2 regions of the Kitasatospora sp. NPDC029312 genome follow, and region 1 is predicted to be linked to the other one. Evidence: riboswitches for the same ligand, from Rfam matches in the RefSeq annotation. Region 1 holds a riboswitch; the other holds the start of a gene.

Region 1 (4,407 bases):
CGGTACAGCGAGGCGGCGATCTCCCGCCCGGAGATGACCTCGTGTGCTCGGGCCCAGCCGGAGGCCGTCAGCTGCTCGGGCGAGGTCACGGCCGGCGCGTAGCCGTGGCCGCTGATCTCCATGTTCCCGTACTGCGCGTCCGGGCTGCCCGGCGTGCCGTGCCAGAGCAGCATCCAGACCTGGCCGTCGGCGAGCGCGTGCAGCAGCCGCTCGTACGCGTCGTAACGCTCCGGCGCGACGTCGCGCAGGGCGCGCTCCAGCGCGCCCGGATCCGCCGGGCGCCCGGCCGGCGCCTGGCCCCAGGGGCCCGGCCCACCGCTTCCCGCTCCCGCACTCATGCGCCCACCTCGCCGCGCCTCTTTCCTCAACCCAGCCGGCCCGTCAGCCGTCTGCACGCACCCTATGGCGCGGCACCGGCCGCCGCCACGGCGACGTGCTCACGAACGATCCCCGCTCACATCCGCGTGTAGAAAGGCAGTACCCGGGTGAGCAACCACTCGACCACCGGGTCCTCGGCGAGGTCGAGCAGCACGAGGTGGACGCCGCCCGGCAGCGGCGCGGTTCCCAGCGCCCGGCCGAGCGCCTCGTTCACCGCGCCCGGGTCCGCCGGGGCGGCCGGATCCAACTGGACGCCCACGAACATCACGGTCGGCTCGCCCTCGATGCTGGCCAGTGCCCGGCGCGCGGTCAGCACTCCCGGCAGGGCCGACAGTTCGGCCCGGCAGGCGGCCAGGAAGTACTCCGGGTCCTCCCCCGGCACCGGCTCGCGCAGCGCCACCCGGCCGCCGGTCGGCGCCGCCGGCTGCTGCTCCCAGCGGTCCTCCCGCGGCCCGCGGCGCAGCTCGGCCACGCCCTGCGGCGGCACCGGGATGCCCACCGCGGCCTCGGGGTTGACCGCGATGCCCACGCCCAGCGGCAGTCCTCGGGCGAACTCCCAGGCCGGCGCTATCGCGAAGGCCATCCCCGGCGCCTGCTGCAGGAACACCTCCTGTGAGGAGAACACCGGCACGTACGGCTCCCCGGCCAGTTCGACGGTCGGCAGGTCCAGCGACTGCCCGGCCGGATCGCCCCCGGCCGGCAGCGGGATCCACACCTGGCTGCGGGCCAGCACCTCGATCACCCGCGGCGTCGCGCCCGGGTCGCCCAGCGCGGCCGTCAGCACCTGCTCCAGCTCGTTGGCCGGCCAGGCGCCGCCCGGCGGCACCGACTCCGGCCCGCCCCACCCCTGCTGCTGCTCCACCGGGTACTCCATGCGCCGCCGATCCGCCCTCGTGCCGGTCGGCCGCCCACTGCTGCGCCGACGCGCAGAAGTCTAGGCCGCGGGCAGGGTGCCGGTGGGGCACGGGTGGCGCAGGGGTTCGGTATCGGGCGGGGTGACCGGGCCCCCCTCCCCCCGCGCGCGTGGACGTGCCATGATGTGCGCGTCCGACGGCATGCGCCGCGGGCCCCCACAACTCCATACCGGCCGCTCGAACCCGCGCGGGAGAGCCCGGAGTGCCGCTCAGGCGGTACGGCCGGCGCCGAAGGAGCAAGTCCTCCCCGGAATCTCTCAGGCCCCCCTACCGCACGGGTTAGGCACATCTGGAAAGTGGCGCTCGGCCCTGTCGCGCGCCCACCCACGGTGCAAGCCGCCATGCTGTCCTGGATGCTGGAAACAGCTGCGGGCAGGTGGGCGGTGAAGCTCTCAGGTTCGACGACAGATGGGGAGACCCACGCCGCCGCATGCCCGCGCGCAGGGTCGGTCCCCGAGCGGGTCCGGTCCCGGCGCGTGCACCCCTGAGTGCCCCGACCGAGGAGTTCCTGGCCATGTCGTCCCTCCGCCTGACCGCGCTCGACGCGCTGCACCGCGCCCTCGGCGCGACCATGACCGACTTCGCCGGCTGGGACATGCCGCTGCGCTACGGCAGCGAGCGCGAGGAGCACCTCGCCGTCCGCACCAAGGCCGGTCTGTTCGACCTCTCGCACATGGGCGAGATCACCGTCACCGGCCCGCAGGCCGGCGAGATGCTGGACCACGCGCTGGTCGGCTTCGTCTCCGCGCTCGGCGTGCTGCGCGCCCGCTACACCATGATCTGCGCCGAGGACGGCGGCATCCTGGACGACCTGATCGTCTACCGGCTGCGCGAGGACGCCTTCCTGGTCGTCGCCAACGCCTCCAACGCCCAGCTGGTCCTGGACGAGCTGATCGCCCGCGCCAAGGGCTTCGACGCCGTCGTCACCGACGACCGCGACACCTACGCGCTGATCGCCGTCCAGGGCCCGGAGTCCACCGCGATCCTGGCCGGGACCACGGACGCCGACCTGCCCGGCCTGAAGTACTACGCGATCCTCCCGGCCCGGGTGGCCGACCGCGAGGTGCTGCTGGCCCGTACCGGCTACACCGGCGAGGACGGCTTCGAGATCTTCTGCCACCCGGGCGACGCCGAGGACGTCTGGCAGGCGCTGACCGCCGCCGGCGAGGGCCGCGGCCTCGTGCCGTGCGGGCTGTCCTGCCGCGACACCCTGCGCCTGGAGGCGGGCATGCCGCTGTACGGGCACGAGCTGTCCACCGACCTCACCCCCTTCGACGCGGGCCTGGGCCGGGTCGTCCGCTTCGACAAGACCACCAACGACGGCGCCTTCGTCGGCCGCAAGGCGCTGGAGCAGGCGGCCGCCGCGGCGGAGGCCAACCCGCCGAAGGTGCTGGTCGGCCTGGTGTCCGAGGGCAAGCGGGTGCCGCGCGCCGAGTACACCGTGGTCTCCACCGAGGGCGCCCCGATCGGCCGGATCACCTCGGGCGCGCCGTCCCCGACGCTGGGCAAGCCGATCGCGATGGCCTACGTCGACGCCGCCCACGCCGCCCCCGGCACCACCGTCGCGGTGGACGTGCGCGGCACGCACGAGCCGGTCGAGGTCGTGGCGCTGCCGTTCTACAAGCGCGCCCGCTGAGTCCGTCCGGCCGGGCCCGCGCGGCCCGGCCGGCACCCGCTTTCCCCATACCCGCACGTCGAAGCCGTCCGCGTGGCGGCCCGCTTCGTCGTACCCGCTTCCCATCCTGGAGAATGACGCCATGAGCAACCCCCAGCACCTGCAGTACACCGAGGAGCACGAGTGGCTGACCGCCGCTGATGACGGTGTCTCCACCATCGGCATCACCCAGCACGCCGCCGACGCGCTCGGTGACATCGTCTACGTGCAGCTGCCCGAGGTCGGCGACACCGTGACCGCCGGCGAGACCTGCGGCGAGCTGGAGTCCACCAAGTCGGTCAGCGACCTGTACTCCCCGGTGACCGGCGAGGTCACCGAGGTCAACCAGGACGTCCTGGACGACAACGGCCTGGTCAACAGCGCCCCCTTCGAGGGCGGCTGGCTGTTCAAGGTGCGGGTGGAGTCCACCGGCAAGCTGCTCAGCGCGGACGAGTACGACGCCTTCGTCAAGGCCTGACCCGTTCGTGACCGGGCGGGCCGCGCGCACGCCGGCCCGCCCCACCGCCCGGCCGTCACCCGGCACCACCCCTTGCGAGGGCGCGCTCGCACGGCACCCCTGATCCTCCTCCTCCCGGGAAGACCACACCATGACGGTTCTCAACCAGTCCCTGCACGCCCTCGACCCGGAGATCGCCGCCGCGGTCGACGCCGAGCTGCACCGCCAGCAGACCACCCTGGAGATGATCGCCTCCGAGAACTTCGCCCCGGTGGCGGTCATGGAGGCCCAGGGCTCGGTCCTCACCAACAAGTACGCCGAGGGCTACCCCGGCCGCCGCTACTACGGCGGCTGCGAGCACGTCGACGTGGTCGAGCAGATCGCGATCGACCGCGTCAAGGCCCTGTTCGGCGCCGAGCACGCCAACGTCCAGCCGCACTCGGGCGCGCAGGCCAACGCCGCCGCGATGTTCGCGCTGATCCAGCCGGGCGACACCATCCTGGGCCTGAACCTGGCCCACGGCGGTCACCTGACCCACGGCATGAAGATCAACTTCTCCGGCAAGCTCTACAACGTGGTCGCGTACCACGTGGACGAGAAGACCGGCCAGGTCGACATGGCCGAGGTCGAGCGCCTGGCCAAGGAGCACCAGCCGAAGCTGATCATCGCCGGCTGGTCCGCTTACCCGCGCCAGCTGGACTTCGCCGAGTTCCGCCGGGTCGCCGACGAGATCGGCGCCCTGCTCATGGTGGACATGGCGCACTTCGCCGGCCTGGTGGCCGCCGGGCTCCACCCGAACCCGGTGCCCTACGCGGACGTGGTCACCACGACCACCCACAAGACCCTGGGCGGCCCGCGCGGCGGCGTCATCCTGTCCAAGGCCGAGCACGCCAAGAAGATCAACTCCGCGGTCTTCCCCGGCCAGCAGGGCGGTCCGCTGGAGCACGTGATCGCGGGCAAGGCCGTCGCCTTCAAGGTCGCCGCCTCGGAGGAGTTCAAGGAGC
Region 2 (4,407 bases), on a different contig from region 1:
CTTGGCCAGGCCGACCAGGGCGTTCAGGTTGGCGCCGTCCACGTACACCTGGCCGCCGGCCTCGTGCACCAGGGCGCAGATCTCGGTGATCTGGGTCTCGTAAACGCCGTGGGTCGACGGGTAGGTGACCATCAGCACGGACAGGTTGTCGCGGTGCTGCTCGATCTTGGCCTTCAGGTCCTCGACGTCCACGTCACCGTCGACCAGGGTCTTCACCACGACCACGCGCATGCCGGCCATCACCGCGGAGGCGGCGTTGGTGCCGTGCGCGGAGGACGGGATCAGGCAGACGTCGCGCTGGGTGTCGCCGTTGGCGTGGTGGTAGGCGCGGACGGCCAGCAGGCCGGCCAGCTCGCCCTGGGAGCCGGCGTTCGGCTGGATCGAGACGGCGTCGTAACCGGTGACCTCGACCAGCTGCTGCTCCAGCTGGCGGATCAGGGTCAGGTAGCCCTGGGCCTGGTCGATCGGCGCGAAGGGGTGCAGCTGGCCGAACTCCGGCCAGGTCACCGCCTCCATCTCGGTGGTCGCGTTGAGCTTCATGGTGCAGGAGCCCAGCGGGATCATGCCGCGGTCGAGCGCGTAGTCCCGGTCCGACAGGCGGCGCAGGTAGCGCAGCATGGCGGTCTCCGAGCGGTGGCTGTGGAAGACGGGGTGGGTCAGGTACTCGTCCTCGCGCAGCAGCGCGGCGGGCAGCGTCTCGGCGGCCTCGGCGACCTCCACGGCGGGGACGCCGAACGCGGCCCAGACGCCGGCCAGGTGCTCGCGGGTGGTGGTCTCGTCGGTGGAGACGGAGATCCGGTCCGCGCCGTCCTGGTGGACGTTGATGCCGTGGGTGCGGGCGGCGGCGGCGATCTCGGCGGCGCGGCCCGGGACGACGGCGGTGACGGTGTCGAAGAACTCGCCGTGCAGCAGCTCGACGCCGCCGGCCCGGAGGCCCTCGGCGAGAGCGGCGGCGTAGCGGTGGGTGCGCCGGGCGATGTCGGCCAGGCCGTCCGGGCCGTGGTAGACGGCGTACATCGAGGCCATCACGGCGAGCAGCACCTGGGCGGTGCAGATGTTGCTGGTGGCCTTCTCGCGGCGGATGTGCTGCTCGCGGGTCTGCAGCGCCAGGCGGTAGGCGCGGTTGCCGTCGGCGTCGACGGAAACGCCGACCAGGCGGCCGGGCAGCGAGCGGGCGTACTCGGCGCGCACCGACAGGTAGCCGGCGTGCGGGCCACCGAAGCCCATCGGCACGCCGAAGCGCTGCGAGGTGCCGCAGGCGATGTCGGCGCCCAGCGCACCCGGGGACTTGAGCAGGGTCAGCGCCAGCAGGTCGGCGGCCACGGCGACGATCGCGCCCAGCCCGTGCGCCTGCTCGATCACCGGGGCGAGGTCGCGGACCACGCCGGTGGCACCCGGGTACTGCAGCAGGAGGCCGAAGACGCCGCGTTCGGCGACCTCGGCCGGAATGCCGTCGGACAGGTCCGCGACGACGACCTCGACACCGGTCGGCACGGCGCGGGTGTTGATCACGGCGATGGTCTGCGGCAGGGTCTCGGCGTCGACCAGGAAGACGCCGCCCTTGACCTTGGTGACACGGCGCGCCAGCGCCATCGCCTCGGCGGCCGCGGTGCCCTCGTCCAGCAGCGAGGAGCCGGAGGTGGGCAGGCCGGTCAGGTCGGAGACCAGGGTCTGGAAGTTGAGCAGCGCCTCCAGGCGGCCCTGCGAGATCTCCGGCTGGTACGGGGTGTAGGCGGTGTACCAGGCCGGGTTCTCCATGACGTTGCGCAGGATCACCGGCGGGGTGAAGGTGCCGTAGTAGCCCAGGCCGATCATCGGCTGGAGCACCTGGTTGCGGCTCGCCAGCTCGCGCAGCTCGGCGAGGACCTGCGCCTCGCTGCGGCCGGCGGGCAGGTCCAGGGCGGTGATGGAGCGGATCGCCTCGGGAACGGCGGTGGCGGCGAGCTCGTCCAGGGAGCCGTAGCCGACGGAGGCCAGCATCTTCTCCTGGGCGGCGGCGTCGGGGCCGATGTGGCGGTTCTCGAAGGGGCTGGCCGACTCGAGCTCGGTGAGGGTCGAGGCGCCGGTGGGGCGTCCCGCGTTCGGCTGGGCGTTCATGGTGGTCGAGGCCTCCTGGTCACGGACCGGCGGGGGCACGCACGCCGACGGGCCTTCCGCTGCGGACGGCGGAACGGCTCGGGCGGACGAACCCGAAAGGCCTCCCCCTCTGTCATCGGGACCTGAGAGCTTCGCCCGCACGTCGCGCTGTCGGCGCTTCGTCGGCTTGCACCGTCGGTGAGGGTGGTGATCGTCGGCTTCCGCGCCGGCGATCCTGCCCTGCTTTCCAGAGTGACCTAGCCCGCACGGTACGGATGCCTGAGAGATTCCGGGGAGGGTTTGCTCCTTCGGCGCCCCGACCAGCGGTTTTCGCGGTCGTGGACTCTCCCGAGCGGGCTCGGCGGTCGCCGCCCAGGGTACCAGCGGGAGGCCTTCCGATCACGGGTGCGTCTGGTCACTCGAGGTCTACGCGCGTCCCCCGGACGGCCCAGCACCAAGCCCGTCCGGCGCACCCCGGTCGCGTCGGTCCCATTCATGCCTTTTGGTGTGAAGTGGCGGACGGGACGGGTGCTCCGACCGCCGTACCTGCGGGAGTTCCGTAGGCGCAGCGGACTGGAGGAAAGAGTGCAGACCGACATCGACCCCCGGGATCTCATCGGCCACAAGGCGGTCGACCGCAACGGCGACAAGATCGGCACGGTCGACGAGGTGTACCTGGACGACTCGACCGGCCAGCCCGAATGGGCGGCCGTGCGGACCGGCATCTTCGGCCGGGACGCCTTCGTCCCGCTCACCACGAGCGAGTTCTCGGGTGACGAGCTCCGGGTGCCCTACGACAAGTCGCTGGTCAAGGAGTCGCCGGACTTCGGCGTGGGCCAGCACCTGTCGCCGGCCCAGGAGCTCCAGCTCTACCGCTACTACGGCCTCGACACCCCGGTGGACGCCCACGCCGCCACCGAGGAGCCCGCCCGGACCGCCCACCAGCCCGACCTCGACTTCGGCAACACGCCGGTCGTCGCGGCGGCGGCCACCACGACCGCCACGCCGTTCGCCTTCCACTCCGCCGAGCCGGGTCCGACCGCGGTCGCCGCCCCCGGCACCGTCGGCACCGACACCACCACCACGGAGACCCACGTGCCGACCCCCTCCGCCCCCGCCATGGCGGCCGCCCCGCTCGTCGAGCCGAGGCCGCAGCCCGCGCCGGCCGCGCCCGCCCCCGTGCCCACCCCCGCGCCGGCGCCCGCGCCTTCCGCCGAGGCCGGCACCTCGGCCCTGACGGCCCCGGTCGAGATCACCTGTCGCGAGGAGCGGCTCGACATCACCACCGAGTGGCACGTCCTGGGCACCGCGAAGCTGCGCAAGTACGTGACCAGCGAGCAGGTCGAGCGCCGCGTCCCGGTGGTCCGCGAGCGGGTCCGCGTGGAGCGCGTGCCGGTCAGCGACGCCGAGCGCGCCACCCTGAGCGACAAGGAGATCGCCGAGGACGTCGAGGAGGTCACCCTCCGCGAGGAGCGCCCCGTGGTCCGCAAGTACCTGGCCCCGATCGAGCGGGTGCGCCTGGTCGTCGAGCGCTACACCGCCGAGGAGGTCGTCCAGGACGAACTGCGCCGCGAGCACGTCGAGATCCACGACGACAGCGCCCCGGCCACGAACGGCGCCCACCACGACTCCCCGCACCCCATCGTCTGACCCCCGCGACTCCCCCAGGGCCCCGGAATCCCTCCGGGGCCCTCGTCGTGTCCGGCCCCACTACCCCGCTTTGCCAAACCTTAACCGCTCGATATTTGACACTCTGAAGTATCTCCGGGCATATTTACTTCAGTTCATTCACTATGTACGGGAGGAAGCAACCGTGAGTGAGGCACCACAGCCCACCACCGCGGCCGAGAAGCAGAGCAGCGCCCGGGTCCTGCCGGCCCTCATCCTGGCGATGCTGTCGTTCAGCGTGGTGCAGACCGCGGTCGTCCCGATCCTGCCCTCGCTGGCCAAGGAACTGGACGTCTCCACGTCCAACATCACCTGGCTGATGACCGCCAACCTGCTCTCCGCAGCCGTGCTGACTCCTCTGCTGGGCCGCTTCGGCGACCTCCGGGGCCGTAAGCCCATGCTGCTCATCTCGCTGGCCGGCCTGGTCGCCGGATCCGCCCTGGCGGTCAGCACCCACTCCTTCACCTGGCTGGTCGTCGCCCGCGTCCTGCAGGGCGCCGGCGGTGGCGTGATGCCGCTGGCGATCAGCATCGTCCGCGACGAGCTGCCCAAGCGGAAGGTGACCGGCGGCGTCGCCGCCATCAGCGCCTCGATGGGCGTCGGCTCCGGCCTCGGCCTGGTGGCCACCGGCCTCCTGCTGGAGCACTGGAACTACAAGTCGAT

Evidence for each region. Region 1 has a riboswitch for glycine ahead of gcvT (glycine cleavage system aminomethyltransferase GcvT). Riboswitches for the same ligand answer to the same signal wherever they lie in the genome.
Region 2: another riboswitch for glycine. It lies ahead of gcvP (aminomethyl-transferring glycine dehydrogenase); the one in region 1 lies ahead of gcvT (glycine cleavage system aminomethyltransferase GcvT).

The regions. Positions count from the first base shown of each region.
Region 1 covers NZ_JBVHXY010000002.1:317,889-322,295, reverse strand. The annotation lists gene ACZ4WV_RS02910 (enhanced serine sensitivity protein SseB C-terminal domain-containing protein) at 1-338, opposite strand, end outside; gene ACZ4WV_RS02905 (enhanced serine sensitivity protein SseB C-terminal domain-containing protein) at 455-1,240, opposite strand; glycine riboswitch at 1,471-1,575, shown strand; gene gcvT (glycine cleavage system aminomethyltransferase GcvT) at 1,807-2,928, shown strand; gene gcvH (glycine cleavage system protein GcvH) at 3,050-3,424, shown strand; gene glyA (serine hydroxymethyltransferase) at 3,555-4,407, shown strand, end outside.
Region 2 covers NZ_JBVHXY010000020.1:109,627-114,033, forward strand. The annotation lists gene gcvP (aminomethyl-transferring glycine dehydrogenase) at 1-2,097, opposite strand, end outside; glycine riboswitch at 2,200-2,332, opposite strand; glycine riboswitch at 2,334-2,437, opposite strand; gene ACZ4WV_RS18590 (PRC and DUF2382 domain-containing protein) at 2,662-3,726, shown strand; gene ACZ4WV_RS18595 (MFS transporter) at 3,890-4,407, shown strand, end outside.